Salinarimonas sp.: one gene and its partners. The main gene of each other region encodes a partner of the protein of the gene in region 3 in a complex. Links are inferred from orthologs where the notes say so. Each region holds a gene or a part of one and is shown on either strand. Other genes may lie near its edges.

Region 1 (2,914 bases), 3.2 Mb from region 3 along the record:
CGGTTCTCCAGCCATTCGCCGACGGCGGCGATGTCCTCCTTCGTGACCGTGCGTCCGTCCTCGTGACGGAGCAGGTTCTCGAGCAGGACCTTGAGGGAGAAGGGCAGCTGCGAGACGCCCTTCAGGCCGTTCTTCTCGGCCTCGGTGAGGGAGTAGTAGGTGTAGGTCTTGTCGCCGACCGTGAGGGTCTGGCGGGCCTTGAAGCTATCGAGCGACGTCACTGGCGAATCCTCGCGTGCGCGTTGAACGGACGGTTGGTTTCGGCCTGATGCGCGGGTTGCGCGCGCCGCTCCGGGAGCGCCCGGACTTCTCATGCGCGCGAAAACGGTTAGGACGTCAGTCACGCGGCACGGCGCAGCCGAGGCCCCTATAGTCCATTTGCGCGCGTCGCGCTACACGTCCGAGGTCCAGTTAGGACTAACACTGAAGTGGAACATTCCCGTTGCGTCTCGTCGTCGAGGATCTGGAGAGCCGCCGCTCGGGCCGGCGCGTCTTCGAGGGGGTCTCCTTCGCGCTCGAACCGGGCGAGGCGCTGGTGGTGACCGGGCGCAACGGCGCCGGCAAGTCCACGCTGCTCTCCGTGCTCTCCGGACGCCTGCGGCCGGCGGGCGGGCGCATCCGCGTCGAGGGGGCGGGCGAGCGCACGCTGCCGGAATGCCTCCACCTCGTCGGCCATCGCGACGGGCTCAAGAGCGCGCTCACCGCGGGCGAGAACCTCGCCTTCGCGGCGGCGCTGCTCGGCGCGCGCGGCCTCTCGCCGCGCGAGGCGATGTCGCGCGTCGGCCTGGCGCACGCGCACGATCTTCCCGTCGCCTACCTCTCCGCCGGCCAGCGCCGGCGCACGGCGCTGGCGCGGCTCCTCGTCGCGCATCGGCCGCTCTGGCTCCTCGACGAGCCGACCTCGGCGCTCGACGTCGGCTCGCAGGAGACCCTCGCGACCCTGATGAAGGAGCATCTCGCGGACGGCGGCATGCTGATCGTCGCGACCCACCAGACGCTCGGCCTCGAGAACCCGAAGCGGCTCGAGATCACGCCGGCCGCCGCACGCGCCGCGGGAGCGACGCTCGACGCGGAGGGCGGCTGGTGAGCGCCTTCCTCGCCCTCGTGCGCCGCGACCTCGTCCTCTCCGCCCGCGTCGGCGGCTCGGGCTGGCTCGGGCTCGTCTTCTTCCTGATGATCGTCACGCTCGTGCCCTTCGGGCTCGGGCCGGACCTGAACCTGCTCGCCCGCATCGGCCCCGCCATCCTGTGGATCGGCGCGGTGCTCGCGACCCTGATCGGCCTCGACCGGCTGTTCCAGGCCGACGAGGAGGACGGCTCCCTCGACCTGATGACGGCCTCGCCGCTGCCGCTCGAGGCCGTGGTCCTCGCCAAGGTGACGGCGCACTGGCTGACCACCGGCCTGCCGCTGGCGATCGCCGCGCCGCTCTTCGGCCTCCTCGTCGCCCTCGACGGCGTCGGCATGGCCGCCGTCGCGGCGACGCTGCTGGTGGGGACGCCGGCGCTGACCTTCATCGGCGCGATCGGCGCGGCGCTCACCGCCACGATCCGCCGCGGCGGGCTGATCCTGGCGATCCTCGTCCTGCCGCTGATGATCCCCACGCTCATCTTCGGCGTCTCGGCCGCCAACGCCGCGCGCGGCGGCGACATCCCGTTCACGACCCCGCTCCTGATGCTCGCGGCGATCACCCTGGTGAGCGCCGTCATCGGCACGGTGGGGGCGGCGCTCGCGCTCAGGCAGGGGGAGTGAGCGGCGGCGCCTGCGACATTCGGCCCATTGACGAGCGTGCAACTCGGCGGTTCACGCTTTCTTTAACACGGCGCGTGCCCTATTCTCCTTGCGCCCCCTCGGCGAAGCGTCTATGTGCTGGACGGGGCGGACAACTTTTACGGTCTCCCTGGCTGCGAGCGCTACGTAGAGGATCAGCATGACTTTCAGCGGCAAGGCGAGCCTCCTCAAGCAGGAACGGGCCTTCATCGAGGCGCAGAAGAAGGAGCTCGAGAAGAAGCTTCAGGGAATCGACCTGAAGTCGGACGTCTACGTCGATCTCGCGCTCGGCAACATGGTCGACATCCGGCCCTCCTTCCCGTCGTCTCGCGACAGGTCGCCGGTCAAGGCCGCCTCCTGAGGTCGACGCGCCGCCACCGTAGGATCGGCTTCCCTATATCCCGTTTCGCGATGTCACGTACTGGTGCCCGCTGTAGCGCCAGCTCACGGCGTCGTCGTTCTTGCGACCGTCGAGCGTGATCTCCGAAGCCGACGCGCTGGTGAGCGTGAGGAGGATGGCGTGCCGGCCCGCCGGCAGGTCGAGCGGCACGGTCCCGACGTCGCCGTCCTTCCAGAGCGCGACCGTTCTGCTCGCCTGGCCCTGCCGCGACATGTTCGAACGCTCGATGAGGCCGAGCGACGTCAAGGTCAGAACGGACGAGCCGGGATCGTCTGCGAGAACCGTCGCGTATTGCGCGGCCCAGCGCTGAGGCAGCTGCGGGCCGTCCATCAGCAGGGCGAAGACGAGGTTCGGGCCGGCGGCCCGGATCGCGGCGTGGCAGGGCTCGCTGCGCGCGAGATCCTCGCAGATCATGGCCGCGAAGCTCGAATGCCGCCGGAACACGGTCAGCCCGATGCGACGCGCGTCGACCGCGATCTGTTCCCACCAGGAGCGGCTCGGATCGAGGGCGGATCCGAGCGCGTAGGTGCGAATCTGGCGCTCGTCGAGCCTCCACCGATGGTGCTTGGCCTGCCCGTTCGTCACCGCGACCCATCCGTCTTCGGTCTGCGAGAACGTGGTCGTGAGGACGAAGTTGTTGGGGTCGTCGCGGAACCCGCTCGCGCCGCTGATGATGAACTCGAGCGGCGACGTCGTCTGGCGTTCGCGCAAAGCCTCGACCAGCTTGCGATAGCACGGCCAGTCCAA
Region 2 (2,798 bases), 3.2 Mb from region 3 along the record:
TCGGGCAGCAGCATCGACACGGGCTGGCCCAGCATCGCGGCCTCCGCCTCGATGCCGCCGACGCCCCAGCCGAGCACGGCCAGCCCATTGACCATGGTCGTGTGCGAATCGGTGCCGACCAGCGTGTCCGGATAGGCGACGTCCTCGCCGGTCTCCGGGTCCTTGCGCACCCACACGGCCTGCGAGATGTACTCGAGGTTCACCTGGTGGCAGATGCCGGTGCCGGGCGGGACGACAGAGAAATTGTCGAAGGCGGACTGGCCCCACTTCAGGAAGCGGTAGCGCTCGCCGTTGCGCTGGTACTCCAGCTCGACATTGTGCTCGCGCGCCTTGGGCGTGCCGAACTCGTCGACGATGACCGAGTGGTCGATGACGAGATCGACCGGGACCAGCGGGTTGATTCGGGTCGGGTCGCCGCCCAGCGCCGCGATGCCGTCGCGCATGGCGGCGAGGTCGACCACCGCCGGCACGCCGGTGAAGTCCTGCATCAGGACGCGGGCGGGGCGGTAGGCGATCTCGCGCCCGGCCTTGCCGCGGTTCTCCAGCCATTCGCCGACGGCGGCGATGTCCTCCTTCGTGACCGTGCGTCCGTCCTCGTGACGGAGCAGGTTCTCGAGCAGGACCTTGAGGGAGAAGGGCAGCTGCGAGACGCCCTTCAGGCCGTTCTTCTCGGCCTCGGTGAGGGAGTAGTAGGTGTAGGTCTTGTCGCCGACCGTGAGGGTCTGGCGGGCCTTGAAGCTATCGAGCGACGTCACTGGCGAATCCTCGCGTGCGCGTTGAACGGACGGTTGGTTTCGGCCTGATGCGCGGGTTGCGCGCGCCGCTCCGGGAGCGCCCGGACTTCTCATGCGCGCGAAAACGGTTAGGACGTCAGTCACGCGGCACGGCGCAGCCGAGGCCCCTATAGTCCATTTGCGCGCGTCGCGCTACACGTCCGAGGTCCAGTTAGGACTAACACTGAAGTGGAACATTCCCGTTGCGTCTCGTCGTCGAGGATCTGGAGAGCCGCCGCTCGGGCCGGCGCGTCTTCGAGGGGGTCTCCTTCGCGCTCGAACCGGGCGAGGCGCTGGTGGTGACCGGGCGCAACGGCGCCGGCAAGTCCACGCTGCTCTCCGTGCTCTCCGGACGCCTGCGGCCGGCGGGCGGGCGCATCCGCGTCGAGGGGGCGGGCGAGCGCACGCTGCCGGAATGCCTCCACCTCGTCGGCCATCGCGACGGGCTCAAGAGCGCGCTCACCGCGGGCGAGAACCTCGCCTTCGCGGCGGCGCTGCTCGGCGCGCGCGGCCTCTCGCCGCGCGAGGCGATGTCGCGCGTCGGCCTGGCGCACGCGCACGATCTTCCCGTCGCCTACCTCTCCGCCGGCCAGCGCCGGCGCACGGCGCTGGCGCGGCTCCTCGTCGCGCATCGGCCGCTCTGGCTCCTCGACGAGCCGACCTCGGCGCTCGACGTCGGCTCGCAGGAGACCCTCGCGACCCTGATGAAGGAGCATCTCGCGGACGGCGGCATGCTGATCGTCGCGACCCACCAGACGCTCGGCCTCGAGAACCCGAAGCGGCTCGAGATCACGCCGGCCGCCGCACGCGCCGCGGGAGCGACGCTCGACGCGGAGGGCGGCTGGTGAGCGCCTTCCTCGCCCTCGTGCGCCGCGACCTCGTCCTCTCCGCCCGCGTCGGCGGCTCGGGCTGGCTCGGGCTCGTCTTCTTCCTGATGATCGTCACGCTCGTGCCCTTCGGGCTCGGGCCGGACCTGAACCTGCTCGCCCGCATCGGCCCCGCCATCCTGTGGATCGGCGCGGTGCTCGCGACCCTGATCGGCCTCGACCGGCTGTTCCAGGCCGACGAGGAGGACGGCTCCCTCGACCTGATGACGGCCTCGCCGCTGCCGCTCGAGGCCGTGGTCCTCGCCAAGGTGACGGCGCACTGGCTGACCACCGGCCTGCCGCTGGCGATCGCCGCGCCGCTCTTCGGCCTCCTCGTCGCCCTCGACGGCGTCGGCATGGCCGCCGTCGCGGCGACGCTGCTGGTGGGGACGCCGGCGCTGACCTTCATCGGCGCGATCGGCGCGGCGCTCACCGCCACGATCCGCCGCGGCGGGCTGATCCTGGCGATCCTCGTCCTGCCGCTGATGATCCCCACGCTCATCTTCGGCGTCTCGGCCGCCAACGCCGCGCGCGGCGGCGACATCCCGTTCACGACCCCGCTCCTGATGCTCGCGGCGATCACCCTGGTGAGCGCCGTCATCGGCACGGTGGGGGCGGCGCTCGCGCTCAGGCAGGGGGAGTGAGCGGCGGCGCCTGCGACATTCGGCCCATTGACGAGCGTGCAACTCGGCGGTTCACGCTTTCTTTAACACGGCGCGTGCCCTATTCTCCTTGCGCCCCCTCGGCGAAGCGTCTATGTGCTGGACGGGGCGGACAACTTTTACGGTCTCCCTGGCTGCGAGCGCTACGTAGAGGATCAGCATGACTTTCAGCGGCAAGGCGAGCCTCCTCAAGCAGGAACGGGCCTTCATCGAGGCGCAGAAGAAGGAGCTCGAGAAGAAGCTTCAGGGAATCGACCTGAAGTCGGACGTCTACGTCGATCTCGCGCTCGGCAACATGGTCGACATCCGGCCCTCCTTCCCGTCGTCTCGCGACAGGTCGCCGGTCAAGGCCGCCTCCTGAGGTCGACGCGCCGCCACCGTAGGATCGGCTTCCCTATATCCCGTTTCGCGATGTCACGTACTGGTGCCCGCTGTAGCGCCAGCTCACGGCGTCGTCGTTCTTGCGACCGTCGAGCGTGATCTCCGAAGCCGACGCG
Region 3 (4,899 bases):
TCTCGCCGATCGTGGCGATGAGCTCGGACAGCTTCTCGGCGACGGTGCCCGGGCCGCCCGGATAGGCGGCGGCCGAGAGGCCGTCCACGGTGCCGTCGGTGCCGATCAGGATCTTGGCCGCCTCGGAGACGAAGCCCTGGAACTGCTCGTTGCGGGCGACGAAGTCCGTCTCGGAGTTCACCTCGACCATGCCGGCGACGTTGTCGCGCACCTCCACGGCGACGAGGCCCTCGGCCGCCACGCGGCCGGCCTTCTTCGCCGCCTTGGCGAGGCCCTTCTTGCGCAGCCAGTCGACGGCGGCCTCGATGTCGCCGTCCGTCTCGCCCAGCGCGTTCTTGCAGTCCATCATGCCCGCGCCGGTCTTCTCGCGCAGGTCCTTCACCATCGCCGCGGTGATGTTCGCCATGATCTCGGGTCTCCGTCAAAAGGGAGCCCGGCGGTCCTGTTCGGCACGCCGGGCTGATGTCGTCGGTCGGCGCGTCGGGAGAAACGCCGCGAGCCCGCGACGTTCCGCCGACGCATCGCGCGCATTACGCGGCGGCGGCTTCCATCATCGCGCGGGCCTGGGCGACCCAGCCGTTCTGCGCGATCTTGCCGTTGAGCTTGAGGTCGGCGTCGAGCGCGGCGGCCTCCTCGTCGGTCAGCGCGGCGATCTGCCAGTAGTGGAAGACGCCGCCGTCGTTGAGGGACTGCTCGAGCTCGGGGCCGACGCCCGTGAGCTTGGTCAGGTCGTCCGGCGCGCCGCGCGGGGCGGCCAGGCGCTCGAACGTGTCGGTCTGCTCGACGCTGAGGTCGACCGGCGCCTCGGCCGGGCCGGTCTCGGCCGGCAGCTCCTCGACCATCGGGGCCTCGGAGGCGCCGATGTCGATGCCCAGTTCGCCCTGCGAGCGGGAGATGCCGTCGAGCGCCGCGCGGGCGATCAGGTCGCAATAGAGCGCGATGGCGCGGCCGGCGTCGTCGTTGGCCGGGATCGGATAGGTGATGCCGTCCGGATCGCAGTTCGTGTCGACGACGGCCGCCACCGGGATGCCGAGGCGCGTCGCCTCCTTCACCGCCAGCTGCTCCTTGTTCGTGTCGATCACGAAGATCAGGTCGGGCACGCCGCCCATGTCCTTGATGCCGCCGAGCGCCCGCTCGAGCTTCTCCTTCTCGCGGGCGAGCATCAGGCGCTCCTTCTTGGTGAGGCCGACCGCCCCGCCGTCGAGGATCTCGTCGACCTTGCGCAGGCGCGAGATCGAGCCCGAGATGGTCTTCCAGTTCGTCAGCGTGCCGCCGAGCCAGCGGGAGTTGACGTAGTACTGGGCCGAGCGCTTCGCCGCGTCCGCCACCGCCTCCTGGGCCTGGCGCTTGGTGCCGACCAGCAGCACGCGCCCGCCGCGGGCGACCGTGTCGCTCACCGCCTGCAGGGCGCGGTAGAACATCGGCACCGTCTGGGCGAGGTCGATGATGTGGATGTTGTTGCGCGTGCCGAAGATGAAGGGCAGCATCTTCGGGTTCCAGCGGTGCGCCTGGTGGCCGAAATGCGCGCCGGCCTCGAGCAGCTGACGCATGGAGGTGTCGGGAAGGGCCATGTCTCTATACTCCGGTTGAGCCTCCGCGGGGCCGCGTTCCGGCTTGAAGCAGCCGGCACCGGGTTCGCCTCGCACCATGCGAGGAGGGCTCCGCGTGTGGGATGGGCGCGCCTATACGCGCTCGGGCCGGCGAATGCAAGCCCGTGAGGGCGGCCTCGCGGCGCGCCCTCGGGGTCCGGACTTGCGCGACTTGCCCCCGGCGCGCGCGCCGGCCATGCTCGCCGAAACCCGTAACGGTTCCAAGGTGCGACGACGCCGCCGTTGCGGGGAGGTGACGCGCTCGCTACATCGAGCGGGTTCGAGGGAGCCGCATGCTGACGAAACTCGCCAATCCGAGCACGTTCCTGCGCTGGTCGGGCGCGCTCGTGCCCTGGCTCGCGGGCCTCACCGTGGTCACGCTTCTCGTCGGCCTCTACATGGCCTGGTTCGTCGCCCCGCCGGACTACCAGCAGGGCGAGACGATCCGCATCATGTACATCCACGTGCCGTCCGCGTGGCTGGCGCTCTTCCTCTATGCGATGATGAGCGCGTCGGCCATCGGCACGCTGGTCTGGCGCCATCCCCTCGCCGACGTCTCGCAGAAGGCGGCCGCGCCCATCGGCGCCGCGTTCACGCTGGTGTGCCTGATCACCGGGGCGCTCTGGGGCAAGCCGATGTGGGGCACCTACTGGGTGTGGGACGCCCGGCTCACCTCCGTGCTCGTGCTCTTCCTCGTCTATTGCGGCATCGTCGCGCTCTGGCGCACGATCGAGGACCCGTCCCGCGCCGCCCGCGCGGTGGCGATCCTGACGCTGGTCGGCGCGCTGAACCTGCCGATCATCAAGTTCTCCGTCGACTGGTGGAACACGCTGCACCAGCCGGCCTCGGTCTTCCGCATGGACGGGCCGACCATCTACCCCTCGATGCTCTATCCGCTGCTGGTGATGGCGCTCGCCTTCAGCCTTCTCGCGGTGACGCTGCACATGTACGCCATGCGCACCGAGGTCTACAAACGCCGGGTGCGCACGCTCTCGATCCTCGAGGCCGAGCGCCTCGACGCCGAACGCGTCGCCGCCTGAGGGACAACGCCATGCCCGACCCTCACGCCCCCTTCATCATCGCGAGCTACGCCGCCTGGATCCTGATCACCGGCGGGCTGATCGCGCGCCTCGTCCTCGATCATCGCGCCCAGAAGCGCGCGCTGGCCGAGCTCGAAGCCCGCGGCGGCGGCCGCGGCCGTCGCGGCGGCGGCGGGGGCGGCGCCGTCGCGCGGCCCGTGCGCGAGGGCGCCTGAGATGGACGACCGCCCGACCCCGCCGCCCGAGACCGAGCCCGCCGAGGCGAAGCGCGCCGCCGATCCCGCGCCGCGCGCCCGTATCCGGCTGATCTTCCTGCTGCCGGTCCTGATCTTCGCCGGCCTCTCGATCGTGTTCTTCATCGGCCTGTTCGGCGACCCGTCGCGCGTGCCGTCCGTCCTGATCGGGCGCCCCGCGCCGCAGGTGACGCTGCCGCCGCTCGAGGGGCTGCGGGACGCCGGCGCGCAGATCCCCGGCTTCTCCAGCGCCGATCTCGCCGGCACGCCGGAGCGGCCGGTGACCATCGTCAACGTCTGGGCCTCCTGGTGCGGCCCCTGCCGCGTCGAGCATCCGGTGCTGATGGAGCTCGCCGAATTGCCCTTCGTCACCATGGTGGGCATCAACTACAAGGACGCGCCGGAGAACGCCCGGCGCTTCCTCGGCGCGCTCGGCAATCCCTACGACCGCGTCGGCGTCGATTCGAGCGGCCGCTCCGCCATCGACTGGGGCGTCTACGGCGTGCCGGAGACCTTCATCGTCGACGCCGAGGGCATCGTGCGCCACAAGCACATCGGCCCGATCGAGCCGGGCCAGATCGGCCCCTTCCTCGAGGCTCTGCGCGCGGCGCTGCCGGAGGGGATGCGGGGGCGCGTGCCCGAGGTTTGAGCTACAGCGGAAGCAGGGCCGCTATGCTCGCGACCACGAGATAGACGCCGGCGAAGACGATGCCGATGGACCTGATCGGCTTGTCGTCGACGGGAAAGACGAAGGTGATCAGCCGCTTCACGCCCAGCAGACGGGACGCCAATCGGATCGCGGTCATGCCGATCGCGGCAGCCCAGATCCAGACGGACGTGAGATACGTGGTTGCGACCATCATGTACAGTATCGCGCTATCTTCGCTGGCGAAAATTCCGAAGACGGAGTAGCTCCCGGATTCGAAGACAACAAACTGGAAGAATGCCGCAGTAAAGGTGGAAAGATTATCATAGTCGAGAATCAGTTTTGTGGTATAGTAGGAAATCTCTGCAATGACGACCAATATCAGTGTTGTAAGCATAAAATCAAGTACTATAAGAGTAATTGTTTTCAACTTCTGTGAAAACAGCGCATTCAAAAATATCCTCGTCTGAATGTTGGATGCCAAATCGGCAAGCAGATTTACCGATATCGCGAACATCAGCGTGATATACCCTTCCCGTCTAAAGGCGTGCTGAATGATCGTATCTGCGCCCCGCAGATAGTTGAAGGTGTCGAATATAAGAACAAAAGAGGATAGTGTAGCAAGGCTGAAGCCGATAGAGCCGATGATAAATCTGAGGGAAAGAGTGCTTCCGCCGAAGACGCGTTCGTATTGTCCCTCCACGAGCAGCCGGACGGCTCTCGTCTTGGGCGGACGAGGGTCCCTCTTCAGCCAATCGGCAAGCGCCTTTTTCGCGTCCTCGCTAACATGCGCGTCGCCTGTCCAGAAGAGCAGCAGAACGCCGAGGACGATCGGGCTCGCTCCCAAGGCGGTGAGGAGGTCTTCGCCGAGCATGATCGAAGCCCCTTCGGAGAATCGAAGAATTCGAGATGCTGCGCCTCGATCGGGAGCAAGACCGCAGCCAAGGGGCATACGATCGCAGGTCGGCTCAGCGAGTCAACCTAGACTAGCCCTGTCCCTGCTCGACGATAGACTCTGCCGTCCTCCGACCCCGCGCCTCACCCCACCATCTCTCCCGCCGCCTTGCGCATCACCGAGCGCGGCAGGACGCGGCCCAGCGCCTTGACGAGCTTGTTGCGCGTTCCAGGGGTCGAGACCGCGTGCCCGGCGCGGTAGGCCTCGACGCCGATCTTGGCGACGCGGGCCGCGTCCATCCGCGCGCGTGAGAACAGCCGCGAGCCCTCCATGCCGGCGCGGGCGCCGAACTCGCTCTCCGTGGCGCCGGGGCAGAGCGCCGTCACCGTGACGCCGAAGGGCTTGGCCTCCTCGTGCAGCGCCTCGGAGAGCGAGAGCACGTAGGCCTTGGTGGCGTGGTAGACCGCCATGTGCGGGCCCGCCTGGAAGGCGGCGA

What was found. Proteins that work in one complex are often made in the same cells at the same time.
Region 1: the proteins of ABL310_RS06185 (region 3) and ccmB are in contact, whole or in part, in a solved structure (PDB 8CE8), measured with the Escherichia coli proteins. The link is inferred for Salinarimonas sp. from one-to-one orthologs.
Region 2: the proteins of ABL310_RS06185 (region 3) and ccmA are in contact, whole or in part, in a solved structure (PDB 8CE8), measured with the Escherichia coli proteins. The link is inferred for Salinarimonas sp. from one-to-one orthologs.

Annotation. Positions count from the first base shown.
Region 1 is NZ_CP157794.1:4,553,478-4,556,391, forward strand. It holds ccmB (heme exporter protein CcmB), read left to right. Parts: upstream 1-1,080; coding sequence 1,081-1,749; downstream 1,750-2,914. Other genes in the region: acnA (aconitate hydratase AcnA), read right to left, coding at 1-221; ccmA (heme ABC exporter ATP-binding protein CcmA), read left to right, coding at 443-1,087; ABL310_RS21095 (hypothetical protein), read left to right, coding at 1,928-2,128; ABL310_RS21100 (hypothetical protein), read right to left, coding at 2,162-2,914. UniProt on the Escherichia coli protein: Required for the export of heme to the periplasm for the biogenesis of c-type cytochromes.
Region 2 is NZ_CP157794.1:4,552,944-4,555,741, forward strand. It holds ccmA (heme ABC exporter ATP-binding protein CcmA), read left to right. Parts: upstream 1-976; coding sequence 977-1,621; downstream 1,622-2,798. Other genes in the region: acnA (aconitate hydratase AcnA), read right to left, coding at 1-755; ccmB (heme exporter protein CcmB), read left to right, coding at 1,615-2,283; ABL310_RS21095 (hypothetical protein), read left to right, coding at 2,462-2,662; ABL310_RS21100 (hypothetical protein), read right to left, coding at 2,696-2,798. UniProt on the Escherichia coli protein: Part of the ABC transporter complex CcmAB involved in the biogenesis of c-type cytochromes; once thought to export heme, this seems not to be the case, but its exact role is uncertain. Responsible for energy coupling to the transport system.
Region 3 is NZ_CP157794.1:1,331,630-1,336,528, forward strand. What follows is about bases 989-3,755. They hold ABL310_RS06185 (heme ABC transporter permease), read left to right. Parts: upstream 989-1,882; coding sequence 1,883-2,629; downstream 2,630-3,755. Other genes in these bases: ABL310_RS06180 (30S ribosomal protein S2), read right to left, coding at 989-1,571; ccmD (heme exporter protein CcmD), read left to right, coding at 2,641-2,844; ABL310_RS06195 (DsbE family thiol:disulfide interchange protein), read left to right, coding at 2,846-3,511; ABL310_RS06200 (hypothetical protein), read right to left, coding at 3,513-3,755. Outside these bases: tsf (translation elongation factor Ts), read right to left, coding at 1-406; more of ABL310_RS06180, read right to left, coding at 531-988; more of ABL310_RS06200, read right to left, coding at 3,756-4,382; ABL310_RS06205 (SDR family oxidoreductase), read right to left, coding at 4,547-4,899. UniProt on the Escherichia coli protein: Required for the export of heme to the periplasm for the biogenesis of c-type cytochromes.